DNA from 2 places in the Methylocystis sp. WRRC1 genome. Region 1 is predicted to be linked to the other one. Evidence: predicted binding sites of a transcription regulator. Region 1 holds the regulator's gene; the other holds the start of a gene.
The links. Region 1 encodes LexA, which represses DNA repair genes until DNA is damaged. Its sites were predicted from a motif close to TGTTCNNNNTGTGTTCNG; they were not measured.

Region 1 (7,547 bases):
AATTGCTTGATATCGCTGAATGGATGGACTGGACGCTCGACGAACTGGTCGACGATCACCTGCAGGATCGACGCGTCGTCGGCTCGCCGCTGTCTCTTGTCGGAAAGCATAAGCTGTCCACTCACTTAAACTCTTACGCAGCACACACTGCTAAAATTAGCAGCTCTTCGTTGACGGAACATTAACCCTCACCATTCCCTAATTGCCAAGTAACGGTCGATTCACTTTTGGCCGCAGCAAGTGCGGAGAGGCTGAAATGGGGGAGGTCATCGCCTTCCGAACGCGCATCAAAGACGCGCCGAACCGCGCCGAGCCTTTCAATGGCGATGCGCAAATCCTGTTCTTTCTCGGCGTGCGCTACATGCGCATGGAAGAGACGCCCGACGCCGCGGGAGGCTGGTCGCCGCCCGATCTCGGCCACACGCCGAGAGGCGGCAAGAAGCGCAAGAGCCGCGCCCGCGCATGACGTCGGCAAAGACCTGCGCCTGCTGACCACGGTTGGATCGGCCGTTGTGGAACGCCGCAGGCCGTTCCTCGAAGATTTCCCGTAAGCTTTCGCTCCCCGCCCCCGCCGGAACCCGGCGGATAGAGAGCGCCGCCTGTGAACGCCTCGGGGCGAGGCGAGACAGGCGCGAGGAACCACGTTAAGCTCCAGCTTTACCTTTTGGCGATTTGGAGCGGGCGGTGAGAGAAGCCTCGCGCGTGGCGGAAGGGGAGCGTCGCGGCGGCGGCGCCGTCGCCCTTTGGCTCGCCCCGCGCGCGCATCGGATCGGCGAGGCGCTGCGCGCGGCGCTTGCGGAAGAGGCCGCGCTGCGACGGCCGTTCCTCTGGCTCGTCGTCGCCGCCGGCGCGGGCGTCGTGCTGTATTTCACCGCGGAGCGCGAACCGCCGCTGCCGCTTTGCTTCGCAGTCCTGGGCGCCGCCGCGGCGTTCGCTTTCATTGCTCGCCGCCATGCGCGGGCGCGCGCATTATTCGTGGCGCTCGCCTTCGTCGCCGCCGGCTTCACTTCCGCGGCGTGGCGGACCGCGCGCGTCGCCGCGCCGATCATCCCGCGCGTCGGGATCGGCGAACTCACCGGCTTCGTGGAAGAGCTCGACCCGCGGCGGTCCGGCGCCCGCTTCATTCTGCGCGTCGCGAGCGCGGAAGGTCTGCCGGGTGAAGTCGCGCCGGCGCGCGTGCGCCTCACCACACGCGGCGATCCGTCTTTCTCGGCGGGAGATTTCGTCGCGTTGAAAGCCCGGCTCATGCCCCCTGCCCGCGCGGCGCTGCCCGGCGGCTATGATTTCGCGCGCGACGCCTATTTCGCGCGGCTCGGCGGCGTCGGGAACGCGCTCGGCCGCATCGAGGTCATGCCGCCGCCCGATCCGGCGCCAATTTCGCTACGCTTTTTCGCCGCCATCGATCGCGCGCGAAATGCGCTCGCCCTGCGCGTCTATCGCACGATCGACGGCGACGCGGGCGCCATCGCGGCCGCCATGGTGACAGGCAAGCGCGATTTCCTTTCCGGTAACGCGAAAGACCTCATACGCCGGGCCGGCATCTTTCACATCATCACCATCTCTGGCATGCAGATGACGCTCGTCGCCGGCATTTTCTTCGTCGGTTTCCGGCGCCTCCTCGCAATGTCGCAGACGCTGGCGCTCAACTACCCGATCAAGAAATGGGCGGCCGGGCTCGCTATCCTCGGCGCCATTCTCTACGACATCGCGACGGGTTCGCGCGTCGGCACGGAGCGCGCGCTGGTCATGACGCTCATCATGCTCGTCGCCGTGTTGTTCGACCGCGCGTCGCTCTCCATGCGCAATCTTGCGCTCGCCGCCTTTTTCATCATCGCCTTCGAGCCGGAGGCGCTGCTCGGCGCGAGTTTTCAACTTTCCTTCGCCGCCGTCGCGGCGCTGATCGCGGTCTATGAATGGCGCGGCGATTATCTCGGACGAAGCCGCGCGCGCCCTGTCGGCCCGAGCATGCGCGGGCGACTTGCGGAACTGCGCGAAGCCCTGGTCGAGCGATTGCTGCACGGACCGGGCGCGGCGCTTCTCGCGACCCTTTGCGCCACCTCCGCCACCGCCTCCTTCATGGCCAATGATTTCCACGAGCTCAGTCCATATGTGCTGGTCGGAAATCCGCTGACCCTGGCGATCATCGAATTTTTCGCCGTGCCTTGCGCGCTGATCGGCGCGGTCCTCTATCCTTTCGGCCTCGACGGCTTCGTCTGGCGCTATCTGAAGATCGGGATCGATCTCGTCATCTATCTCGCGGGGCTGATCGCGAGCGCGCCGGGGGCGAGCCTGCATGTGAAGGCTTTTGCGCCCTGGGCGATCGTCTTTCTCGCGCTTGCCGTTCTGTCGGCGGTGCTATGGCGGACGTGGTCGCTCCGGGCGACCGCGATACCGCTGGCGCTCGTCGGCCTGCTCGGCGCGAAAAACGGGACGGGTTTCGATCTAGCCGTTCCGCCGGCGGGCGACTCGGCGGCCTTCCGTTCCGCCTCCGGCGAAATCGCCCTTCTGGGCAAAAGACCGAGCGTCTTCGCGTCCGAACAATGGTTGCGCGCCGACGCGGATTCCCGCGCGGCCGCAGACGCCGGAGCTGGCGTCGCCTGCGACGATCTGGGATGCGTCGGAAGACTGTTCGACGGGCGCATCGTCGCCCTTGTGAATGAGCGCGGCGCCTTTCTGGAAGACTGCGCGCGCGCGGCGATCATCGTCACGCCGCTTCATGCGCCCGAAGGTTGCGCCGCGCCGATCGTCATAGATCGTCGCAAGCTTGCGGAAGCGGGCGCGATTTCCCTGCGACTGAAGGGCGAGAAGATCGAATGGACGAGGGCGCGCGGCGTCGACGAGGATCGACCGTGGTCGCAGGCTCCGCAGGAAAGGCGCGGCCGGATCACCACGCCCGAGGCCTCTGAAATTGAAAGCGACAATGACGACGCTCAGGCGGCGGAGCCGCTGGACGACTGACCGCGGTTTTTTTTGCATCGCCCCTGCTTCAAGGCGCTGCGGACTGGAGGAAGCTTCGCTCCGGCCCCGGGACGCCCGCCGCGCCCCCATTCGCCATGCGCGGGCATGGGGCGAATGCGGGCCAATCAGTATTTCCTCAGGAGGCTCACGAGCTTCCCCTGAATACGCACGCGATCCGGCCCGAAGATGCGCGTTTCATAAGCCGGATTGGCCGCTTCGAGCGCAATCGAGGCGCCGCGTTTGCGCAGACGCTTCAACGTCGCCTCCTCGTCGTCGATGAGAGCCACCACGATGTCGCCGGTGTCGGCGTTGTCCTGCTTCTTGATGACGACCGTGTCGCCGTCGAGGATGCCGGCCTCGATCATGGAGTCGCCCCGCACTTCCAGCGCATAATGCTCGCCGCTGGTCAGAAGGTCGGGCGGCAGGCTGATGGTGTGGCTGCGGCTCTGGATCGCGGAGATCGGCGTGCCGGCGGCGATCCGGCCCATGACCGGAATCGCCACATTCTGCTCGGTCTCCTCCTCCCGCCGCTCGTGCAGCGGCCGCACACGGCCGAGATTGCCCTCGATTACAGCCGGCGAGAATTTTCCGCCCCGCGACCCTCCGCCGCCGCGCGGCGTCGCTGATTCAGGCAGGCGCAGCACCTCGAGCGCGCGGGCGCGATTGGGAAGACGGCGGATGAAGCCCCGCTCCTCTAGCGCGAGGATCAATCGGTGAATCCCCGACTTCGATCTCAGATCGAGCGCATCCTTCATCTCGTCGAAGGACGGCGGCACGCCGGACTCCTTCAGGCGTTCATGTATGAAGCGCAGAAGGTCGCTTTGCTTCTTTGTCAGCATCGAAAGTTGGCCCCTGAACTCGCGCCGTAGCGTCGACACAGACCCGCAGGGGAGCCTGGATCGCTCAAAAACAAATCATGAACGATTCATATGCGTTCCCGGTGCGTTCCGCAAGCCTAATGTCAGGGAGCTGTTAACTGGAGCTGGCGCGGAGGCGCCGCCGCTCTAATGGGCGGCGGCTTTGTTCTTTGTCGCCGGATCGGGGGCGCCGGGCTTCCGGGGAGCCGCTTTCTTGATCGAGCTCGTCGGGCTGTCGTCGCTGGCGAGCGCCTGCATCTCGCGGCGGTCGTCGGGCGCGAAGGCCTGCGCCACCGGATGCGGCGCCTCTGCCTCCCGGCTCTCGGCGGCGGCCTTGGCGGCAGCGACCGTCACGACGGGCGATTTGGCGGCGAGCTGCGTCGCGGCCTTGCCGGCGCCGCGGGCCGGTTTTTCCTCCAGCGCGATTTCGACTGGCGGGGCGATCGCCTCGGGGCGGCTCACCTCGGCGACGCGCGAGGCGAAGGCCGGGTTCTGACCGCCGTCCTGATAGACGACGCGAACCGGCTTCACGCCGCTTTCGGCGAGCTCGGCCACCTTGGCGTCATCCTTGGCAGCCTTTTCGGCGACCTGGGCCGCGATCTCCGGATTGTGCTTCAAGGGCGGACAGGCCGAGGCCGCGTCCATATGTCCCGCGGGCGTGGCGTTGAAGACATAATGACGGCCGCAGAAGGCGACCTGCGGCTCCTCTTTCGTCACCTCGAAGTGATCATTGCCTTCCTTCAGGTTCTTCCAGAAGCCGATGTTCGGGTCGAGCCGGTGCTTGGCCAGATTTTCGGCCGTCATCTTGAAGGGATAGGACTGCATCTGGATTGCGCGCTGGCCGCCGCCGAAGGAGGAGCGGGCAATCGCGTAGATTTCCGCGATCTGCTTGTCGGTCATGGAGAAGCAGCCGGCCGACGAGCAGGCGCCATGCACCATGATGGTCCCGCCGCTATGCCCCAGCGCGCGGTCGAGCTGGTTCGGGTAGCCGACGTTGAAGGACAGGTAATAGGCCGAATTCGGGTTCATCTGCGCCGGCGTGATCGAATAGAAGCCCTCCGGCACCTGGCGGTCGCCCTCGCGCGTCTTGGGGCCGAGCTGGCCCGACCAGCGGCACATGGGGAAGGTTTTGAGATGGACGTAGCGGCCGTCGGACCGCATCTTCCAGATCTCGAGCTCCGCCTCTTTCTTGTAGGCGCGGATGAGCATCGGCGCTTCCTTCGTCGTGCCGACCTTCTCCATCAGCGCGACCGTCTCCGGCGGAATGGGCGCGAGCGAGCGGTGCGAAAAGCCCCCGTCCTCGCAGGCCGCCAGCGTGAAGGCGGCGAAGGCCGCAACAACCGCAAACGGCTTGAAACCCTGGAAATTCATGCGACCCGCTCCCCTTTGCGCGACGCCCCCGCGTGTCCGAGAACCTTTACACGCCTGCGCGTAACGCAATCCTTACCCGGCGTGACGGCTGACCTTCCGCGCCGACCCGCATTTAGACCAAACATTGGGACGAGAAAGTGTCCGTGGCGCCATCCGGGATGGTGAAAACCGCAAATTTGCCGGATTTACCTTAACGCTTTTCCTCGATCTTTCGGCCCATGGCGAGGAACTTCTCGGCCCGGGCGTGGCGAAGCTGCTCGCGCGAAAGATTGGTAAGCCGCGACAATTCGAGGGAAACCGCGTCGCCCACGGCGGCGATGGCCGCCCTGGGGTCGCGATGAGCGCCGCCCGAGGGCTCGGTGACGATCACGTCGATGATGCCGAATTTGAGCAGATCCTGCGCCGTGATCTTCATGCTGGTCGCGGCGTCCTGCGCCTTGGCCGAATCACGCCACAGGATGGAGGCCGAGGCCTCCGGGGAGGCGACGGTGTAGACCGCGTGCTCCAGCATCAGCACCTTGTTGGCGGCGGCGATGGCGATGGCGCCGCCGGAGCCGCCCTCGCCCACCACGACCGCGACATTGGGCACGCCCAGCGACAGCGAGGCGTCGGTCGATCGGGCGATGGCTTCCGCCTGCCCACGCTCCTCGGCGTCGATGCCCGGAAAGGCGCCGGCCGTATCGACCAGCGAGACCACCGGCAGGCCGAAGCGGTCGGCGAGCTCCATGAGGCGCACCGCCTTGCGGTAGCCCTCGGGTCGCGCCATGCCGAAATTATGGTGCAGACGGCTCGCGGTGTCCGAGCCCTTCTCCTGCCCGATGATGCAGATGGGCTCGCCATTGAAGCGCCCGAAGCCGCCGACGATGGCGGCGTCCTCGCCGAAGAAGCGGTCGCCGGCGAGCGGCGTGAATTCCGTGACGAGCTGCTTCACATAGTCGGAGAAATGCGGGCGCTGCGGATGACGCGCGACCTGAATTTTCTGCCAGGGGGTGAGGCTCGCGTAGAGGTCGGCCAGCGCCTTGGACGCCTTGGCCTCCAGCTTCGTCAGCTCCTCCGAGATTGAGACGCCCTCGCCTTTCTCGGCCAGCGCGCGCAGTTCCTCGACCTTGGTTTCCAGTTCCGCGACGGGCTTTTCGAAGTCGAGATAAGAGCGCATGGGGGCGACGATGTTTCCTGCAAGATTCGACCAGCGCCCGGCGGCCTCTCGGGCGCGCGCAAACTCGCCGCAACCGGCGCCGAAGTCAAGGAAGACGGCAGGACCGCGCGGGGTGGATTTCGAGCGCCAAATGGCGCAATCGGGGGCATGGCGCAATTTTCTGCAAGAGGAGCGCGATTCGCTTGAACCCTCCGACCCTTCGTGCCCATGCCGACAGCCGCTTCGTTTCCGCGAGCGACGGGCTGCGCCTCCATTATCTCGATTACGCCTGTCCCTCGGCCGGGCGTCTGCCGCTCGTCTGCCTGCCGGGCCTCGCGCGCTCCTCCGACGACTTCTGGCGCGTCGCCGAGGCCGCGCAGGCGCAGGGACGGCGCGTGCTCGCGCTCGACTACCGCGGGCGCGGCCGATCGGACTGGGACAAGGACTGGACCCATTACGCGCTCGCGGTCGAACAGGACGACATTCTCGCCGTGCTGCGCGACGCAGGCGTTTCGTCGGCCGTCTTTCTCGGCACCTCGCGCGGCGGGCTGCACACGATGGATCTCGCCGCCGAAACGCCGGGCCTCGTGCGCGCGGCGATCTTCAACGACATCGGGCCGAAGATCGAACTCGAGGGTCTGCTGCGCATAAAGCGCTATGTCGGAAAATTGCCGCCCATCGCCTCGATGAACGACGCGATCGCGCTGATGCGCATGACCGCCGCGCCGCAATTTCCCGCCGTTAGCGCGGAGGACTGGGCCGTTTATGCGCGCCAGACCTTCGTCGAGAAGGACGGGAAGGTTGCGCTTCGCTACGACCCCGAACTGTCGCACACGCTCGACATCTTCACGCCGGACGCCGAGCCCGAAACCTTCTGGGACCGTTTCGAAACGATGTCGCAAACGCCGATGCTCGTCATTCGCGGCGAGACGTCGGACATCTTTTCGGCCGAGACGATGGAGGAAATGGCCCGGCGCGCGCCGCGGCTCGAAACATTCACCGTCGCCGGCCAGGGCCATGCGCCCCTGCTGCTCGATCAGCCGACGATCGGGCGGATAATGGAGTTCCTGAGCCGTTGTCCGTGATTATGGCGCGTATCCCAGCGCCTGATTCACGCGTGAAACCGCAACGCCGACATTGATCGCGGCGCCCGCCTGCATGCGTTGCGCCTCCAGCTGAATCTGGCGCACGCGATACAGATCGAAGGCGCTGATTTCGCCGAGCGC
Region 2 (7,547 bases), 2.6 Mb from region 1:
ATATCCTGAAGAAATGGGACATTCTCGTCGCGCCGGACCCGGACCCGATCGAGGACCGCATTCTCAAGATCACGTCCATGTGCGGCAAATGGCTGAGCATGAACATATTGATGGTCGACGAGAAGCGCATGATAGTCGACCCGCATCACACCAACATGATGCGGCAGGTGGAGAAATGGGGCTTCGAGCCGATCCCCGTCCCCTTCCTGCACTACGCGGCCTTCGGCGGCGCCTTCCATTGCGCGACGCTCGACGTGCGCCGCCGCGGAACGCTGGAGAGTTATTTCTAGGACAAATGTCCGGGGCGTATCGGCGAGACGAAAACGCAATCCTCGGGGCTTTCCGGCGCGGCCAGAGCCGGAAAGCCCTCAGGAGTTCGTCCCGAGACGAAGACCGATGATCCCGACGACGATAAAGATTATCGACGCCAGTCGCCAGGGCGTCGTCGGTTCGTTGAACAGATAGACGCCGACCAGCGTGACGGCGGCGACGCTGCCGCCCGTCCAGACGGCATAGGCGGTGCCGGCGGGAATGGTTTTCACCGCAAGACCGAGACAGCCGACGCTCGCGATCATGAAAAACAGCATGATCACCGACGGCCAGAAGCGAGTGAAACCGTCGGCGTATTTCATGCCCACGAGCCACCCGACTTCGCAAAGACTGCCAATCATCAGAATGACCCAGTCCATTTCGCAATGCCCTCGTTCGATCGGCGCGAATCTCCGCCCATGGCCTTGTTGGCGTTCTACGCCCTGCCGCGTCAAGGACCAAGGTTGAGCCGGGTCGTTTGAATTTCCCGGCCCGCGCTCCAGATAGATGGACGTCGAACTCGCCGCCAAGAGGCCGCTCATGAGAAAAATTGTCGGCGTCTATCCTGCGCCTGCCGGCGTGCGCTGGGTCGGGGACGGTTTTCCGGTGCGCTCGCTCTTCTCCCATCATGAACATGGCGCGCGCGTCAGTCCGTTCCTGCTGTTCGATTATGCCGGGCCCGCCGATTTTTCGCCGACCGGACATCGGCGCGGGGTCGGCCAGCATCCCCATCGCGGATTCGAGACCGTGACGATCGTCTATGATGGAGAGGTCGCGCATCGCGACTCGACCGGCGCCGGCGGTCTCATCGGACCGGGCGACGTGCAATGGATGACGGCCGGCTCCGGCGTTTTGCACGAGGAATATCATTCCGAGGCTTTCGCGCGCTCGGGCGGGCGTTTTGAAGTCGTGCAACTCTGGGTCAATCTGCCTGCGCGCGACAAGATGACGGCGCCGCGCTACCAGACGCTGCTCGACAACGACATTCCGCGAGTCGAGCTGCCGGAAGGCGCGGGCGTCCTTCGCGTGATCGCAGGCGAATATGACGGAGTCAAAGGCCCTGCGCGGACTTTCACGCCGATCGACATCTGGGACATCCGGCTCGACAAGGGCGAAGCGGCGAATTTCACGCCGCATGAAGGCCATTCGCTGATAATCGTCGTGCTCGGCGGCGCGATAGAGATCAACGGACAGGCCAGGGCGAAGGAAGCCGAGGTGGTCGTCTTCGAAATGGGCGGCGGAGCGTTGAGCCTGTCGGCGCTGGCCGACACGAAGCTCCTTCTCCTTAGCGGCGAGCCGATCGACGAGCCCGTTGCGCAGCAAGGCCCTTTCGTGATGAACACGGCTGAAGAGATCAAGACGGCGTACGCCGATTACGAGTCGGGTCGTTTCGGCGCCATCGCGCCGCAAGACGCCTGATTAAACGGCGCCGCGCCGTTCGATCGGGCGCGGCGAGAGACGCAGCTCCTCGAGTGTTAGGGCAAGCCGCGAGAAATCCACGGGTTTCGTGAGAAAGGCGTCGACGCCGGCGGCGCGCGCGGCGCTTTCGTCTTCCTCCTGCGCGCTCGCTGTCAGCGCAAGGATCGGCGTCCTCGGCGCGCCGGCGCGCGCCTCGGCGTCGCGAATGCGTCGCGTCGCCTCGCGGCCATCGAGCTCGGGCATGAAGAGATCCATGACGATGACGTCGAAAGGCGGCGACGCGTCGCCAATCGCCGCCCGGACCAACTCCACCGCCTCGGCGCCGTTGCGCGCGCGCGTCACGCTCGCGCCGAGCTTTTCGAGATGACGGGTCAGAATGAGCGCGTTGACGTCATTGTCCTCGGCGACGAGGGCGTTGAGGCCGGCAAGCGCGCGGACAGGTTCGGCGGTTTCGTGTTTCGGCGCGTCGATGCCCGCCGGCGAAAGGCGCGCGACGAGAGAGGCGATTCGGACAGGCTTGACCAGCCATCCGTCGAAATCGCGCAAGGCGGCCTCGCCGAATGCGCGCCGCTCCAGCGGCGAGAAAAGTAGAAACAGGCGCCGCGCCCCGGCCGCGCGCGCCGCCTGCGCGAGACGCGACGTGACGGGCGCGCCCAGGGCGCAATCGACGATCACCACATCGAGCGGCGGCGCGGCCGTCCGTTCGAGGCGGGCGATTCCCGCCGCTTCCCCCCCGGCGACCTCCGCGTCCGCGCCCGCCGATCGCAGGCTGCTCGCGAGATAGGGCGCCTCGAACAGGCTCAAGGCGATGATCAGCGCGCGGCGTCCCGCGAGCGGCCTGGGAGAATCCATCTTCGTCCGCGGCGGAGCGGGCAGCGTGAACGCAAAAGTGGATCCTTCCGGAGATGTGACTGCGAGCGTCAACACGCCGCCCATCTGCGCGACGAGGCGGCGTGAGATGGCGAGGCCGAGACCCGTGCCGCCGTGTCGGCGCGTCTCCGAGGCGTCGCCCTGCTCGAACTCCTCGAAGATCGCTGCGCGCGCCGCCTCTGGCACGCCCGGCCCCGTGTCCTGCACTTCGAATCTCAGCATCTCGCCGTCGCGCCCGACTTTGACGCCGACGCCGCCGTGATCGGTGAAATTGACCGCATTGCCGATAAGATTGACCAGCACCTGCCGAAGCCGCGCCGGATCGCCCTCCATCTCCTGCGGCGCCTCCGGCGCAATATGGCTGGCGATTTCAAGCCCCTTTGCGAGTGCGCGGGGCGCGAGTAATTCGACTACGCCTTCAACGAGCGGCGCGAGCGCGAATGTTTCGCGCCTCAATTCGAGTTTGCCCGCCTCGATCTTCGAAAAATCGAGTATGTCGTCGATGAGTTGCGCCAGCGAGCGGCTCGAATCATTGATCGCCTCGACATAGCTCGCCTGCTCGGCGTCGAGACGCGTCATCGCGAGAAGCTGCGCGAGACCCATGACGCCATTCAACGGCGTGCGGATCTCGTGGCTGACAGTGGCGAGAAAGCGCGACTTGGCGAGGCTCGCGGCCTCCGCCCTGTCGCGCGCGGCGGCGGCGGCGCGCAATTCCCAAATTTCGTCGCGCAGGCGTTCGAGCTCAGATTCGACCTGGCCACGACCGCGCTTTCGGGCCGCGACGAAGATCGAGGCGGCGAGCAGCGTAACGACAAGCTGCGCCGCGACAAGAATCAGAATGTCCTTCGCGCTCATTCTTCAACCATCAGGCCGCGATCCTTCCGGCCGCAAGCCCCGCGCGGTAGGAGAGCGCCTCCGCAAGATGCGGGCGCGCGACCTGAGCGGCCCCGTCGAGATCGGCGATGGTGCGCGCAAGTTTCAGCACGCGGTGAAATCCTCTCGCCGAAAGCGCGAAACGGTCGGAAGCCTCGCGAATCAGCGCCGTCCCCGCGGCGTCGAGCATGGCGACGCGCTCGATGACGGCGGCTGGCGCGGCGGCGTTGGCGGCGACGCCCGGCAAGGCCAGCGCGTCATAGCGGTCGCGCTGCAGCGCGCGGGCGCGTCCGACGCGAGCGGCGACCTCGAGCGACCCTTCAGATGGCGGCGGCAGCACCAGATCGGCTGCGGTGACGGCCGGAACTTCAATTTGAAGGTCGAAACGGTCCAGTAAGGGGCCGGACAGGCGCGCCTGATATTGCGCGACGCAGCGCTCGTTGGGCTGGCGGCGACAGGCGTAGCCCGGATCGAGCGCGTGACCGCATCGGCAGGGGTTCATCGCGGCGACAAGCTGGAAACGCGCGGGATAGACGGCGCGATGATTGGCGCGCGAGACGGCGACCTCGCCGGTTTCGAGCGGCTGGCGGAGACTGTCGAGCGCCTGCGGCTGAAACTCCGGCAATTCGTCGAGAAACAGCACGCCATTATGGGCCAGCGAAATTTCGCCGGGTTTCGCATGCGTTCCTCCGCCGACGAGCGCAGGCATCGAGGCCGAGTGATGCGGCGCGCGAAAGGGACGCCGATCGGTGAGTTCGCCGCCGGCGATCTGCCCGGCGACGGAATGGATCATCGAGACCTCGAGCAGCTCGCGCGGCGTAAGCGGCGGCAGGATCGACGGCAGACGCGCGGCCAACATGGATTTGCCGGCCCCGGGCGGCCCGCTCATGAGAAGATTGTGACCGCCGGCGGCGGCGATCTCCAGCGCGCGCTTGGCGCTCTCCTGCCCCTTGATGTCGGCGAGGTCGGGAAGGTCGGCGGCGAGCGCGCGCACTGCCGGTTCGGGCCGCGCGAGCGCCTGCGTTCCCTTCATGTGATTGACGAGCTGGATGAGCGAACGCGGCGCCAGCACCTCCATGTCGCGCGACGCCCATGCGGCCTCCGGACCACATTCGCGCGGGCAGATCAGCCCCTGCCCCCGCGAGTTGGCGGCCACCGCCGCGGGCAACACGCCCGCGACCGGGGTCAGTGTTCCATCGAGCGCGAGTTCGCCGAGCACGACGAAACCGTCGAGCGCGTCCGAAGGAATGGCGCCGATCGCCGCCATGACGCCCAGCGCAATGGGAAGATCGTAATGGCTCCCCTCCTTCGGCATGTCCGCGGGCGCGAGATTGACCGTAATGCGCTTCGCGGGCAGGGCGAGCCCGGAGGCGATGAGCGCGGCGCGCACGCGCTCCCGCGATTCGGCGACGGCCTTGTCCCCAAGGCCAACGACGTTGAAGACGACGGAGCCGCTCGTGATTTGCACCTGCACGTCGACTGGCCGCGCCTCGACGCCTTCGAATGCGACCGTCGCAACTCTCACCGCCATGACCTGCGCTCCGAAAAATTCGGCAAAGCCTGAAACAGCGCCAAAGTAGCGTTCAAGCTTTTCACGCGCAAGAACAATGTGAGAACGCCCCATGTGGCTCGAGGGCCCCGGACCGCCGCGCCGCGGCGGATTCATTGGCGCGGCAGTTGCCGAGAAGACAAAATTGTTTAGGCTCCTCCCGACTCGAAGGTTTATCCAGAAGGAGGCCATACTATGCGAAATCTTTTGTGGAGAAGCTCTGCGGCAATGGTTTTCACGGCTGCGACGCTGGGTTCTGCGCCTTCCGCGAGCGCCGCGCAATGCGGCAACGGCCCCGGCGGTTTCGAGCGCTGGAAGCAGGATTTCGCCGAAGAAGCGCGCGCCAGCGGACACGGACCGGGCGCGATCGACGCCCTGATGGGAACCCATTATAATACAGCGACCATCTCGGCCGATCGCGGCCAGAAAAGTTTCCGCCTCTCGCTCGATCAGTTCATGGCCAAACGCGGCGCCTCGGCCATCGTCGCGCGGGGGCGTTCGCTCAAGCGCTCCCAGGCGGCGCTGTTTTCGTCAATTCAGCAACGCTACGGGGTCCCGCCGGGACCGCTTCTGGCCATCTGGGGCATGGAGACGGGGTTCGGCGCCGTGCATGGGAATCAGCACGCGCTCTCGGCCATTGCGACGCTGGCCTATGACTGCCGCCGGTCGGATTATTTCACGGACCAGCTGAACGCGGCGCTCACGTTGATCGATCACGGAACGCTGTCGCCGAACGCGCGCGGGTCCATGCACGGCGAGATCGGCCAGACGCAATTCCTGCCCAAGAATATCCTGAACTACGGCGGCGGCGGCAATCTCGACAACGCGGGCGCCGCGCTTTCCGCGACGGCGAATTTCCTTCGGGCTCACGGGTGGCGTCCGGGCGCAGGATATCAGCCCGGCGAGCCCAATTTCGATGCGATTCAGGCTTGGAACGCCGCTTCGGTCTACCAGCGGGCCATCGCCATTATTGGCCGTCAGATCGATGGCGGGGGCGGCGAGTCCGATTGATCCTTCGGGAGCGGGATCACGCGCGATTCGGTGCGCAAATCTGAAAGGGTTTGCGCACCGTTGATATAGAACCCGGTTTGGCCGGGCGCTCCCTCTTGAATTATCTCTGAAATCTCAGAGAGCCCGCTATTTGCCCTCTCTCGCGAACCCGCCAGAACGGAGCAAGTCGTCGCGCCGGCAAATCTTCGCCGGCGCTAACGGAGCGGCTACTCGGCGGCGGTGCGATAATTGTCAGCGTCGTCCGGATCGTCCTTCGCCTTGCCGGCGCTCGGCTTGTCCGGACTTTCCGCCTCCCCATCCTGATTTGCCGTCGTCTCTCCATGGTCTGCGCCTTGTTGGTCGGCGTCATCCCCGAGTCCCGAATCGGAAAGGGGCGGCGGCGATTTGAAGGCCGCGGCGGCGGTCGCGATCTGCGGCGGCGGGCTGCGCCTGCGGTGGACGAGATAAATACCGGCGACCGCCAGCACGCCGAGACCCATCGTCAGATAGACCGGCAGATCGCGCATGAAAGTCTTGTCGACGGAGAATGGGAAGCGCGACACCCAACGCTCGCCATGCTCTCCGATCACGGTCACGATGCCGACGAAATAACCCGGCTCGTTGAACGTATGCTCGAAATTGATCGTGCCGGTCGGATAGATCTTCGGCTCGCGGTAAGCCACGGTCACCGCTTCCAGATTTTCGTTTTCCTTTTCCTCGCCGCCGACGTCCTTGACGATGCGCAGCTCTACCTTCATGTCGCGCAGCTCGTCCTGCTCGGCGTCGAGCACCATGATCATCGGGCCGGTCGACGGAATGTCTTCGCAAAATTCGTTCTTGGAGGCCTCGGGCAAATAACCGGTGAAGTTCATGATGTCGGGGCCGATGAACAGGCGGCACCGACCCTCAGCGGCGCCAAGCCGCCCATGCGCCTCGGCCGGCGCAGCAGCCGCGCCCGCGACGACAAGAAGAGCTGCGGCGGCCAGAAGCCGGAGCGGATCACGAACACTTTTTGTCGGGCCGACCGACAGAGCGCCTCGCACCGATCTGCCGAACGATGAGACGAGGCGCGACATTCTCTCATTCAGTCTACTGAACTGAGCAGATTCATCGTCACGCATATTCTCCTCCTGGTCTTCGTGCGACAAGGACACGCGACACTCGGGGTTTGGTTCGCGCCGCGTTTTGCCCTCACCGCGGCCGTGAGGGTCGGACGACGCCGTTGTCGAATGTTACCGCATTCTTGCGCGACAGCAAGGGTGCGACAATCGGTCATCTATACCGCTCTGCACTATTCACGCAGCCGGAAAGCTGGCCTGTCGGCATTCAAATTTCGCCATTCCTACAATAAATAAGCCGTCGGAGCCCGATCGGAAGGGTTTTTGCGCCGCTTTCGCTTGTGCGAAAGGCGGCGGCGCGGGGGCGCCTGAAAACGGGGGCCAAGGGATGTCGAAAGCGGACGATCCCCGGAACGATTAAGCCAAGTATTACCTTAACAAGAGTTCATCCGAGCCCGCCTTGTCACCCAGTTTGGACC

Region 2: the regulator LexA is predicted to act here: its motif matches at 5,072-5,089, upstream of LG047_RS04565 (YifB family Mg chelatase-like AAA ATPase).

Annotation. Positions count from the first base shown of each region.
Region 1 covers NZ_JAJFZJ010000001.1:3,473,384-3,480,930, reverse strand. The annotation lists gene LG047_RS17045 (DUF2336 domain-containing protein) at 1-125, opposite strand, end outside; gene LG047_RS17040 (hypothetical protein) at 257-466, shown strand; gene LG047_RS17035 (ComEC/Rec2 family competence protein) at 685-2,958, shown strand; gene lexA (transcriptional repressor LexA) at 3,084-3,797, opposite strand; gene LG047_RS17025 (murein L,D-transpeptidase family protein) at 3,963-5,186, opposite strand; gene LG047_RS17020 (acetyl-CoA carboxylase carboxyltransferase subunit alpha) at 5,377-6,342, opposite strand; gene LG047_RS17015 (alpha/beta fold hydrolase) at 6,525-7,406, shown strand; gene LG047_RS17010 (TolC family protein) at 7,407-7,547, opposite strand, start outside.
Region 2 covers NZ_JAJFZJ010000001.1:912,523-920,069, forward strand. The annotation lists gene LG047_RS04545 (amidinotransferase) at 1-290, shown strand, start outside; gene LG047_RS04550 (multidrug efflux SMR transporter) at 369-689, opposite strand; gene LG047_RS04555 (pirin family protein) at 850-1,728, shown strand; gene LG047_RS04560 (ATP-binding protein) at 1,729-3,453, opposite strand; gene LG047_RS04565 (YifB family Mg chelatase-like AAA ATPase) at 3,464-5,002, opposite strand; gene LG047_RS04570 (lytic transglycosylase domain-containing protein) at 5,249-6,031, shown strand; gene LG047_RS04575 (hypothetical protein) at 6,238-7,086, opposite strand.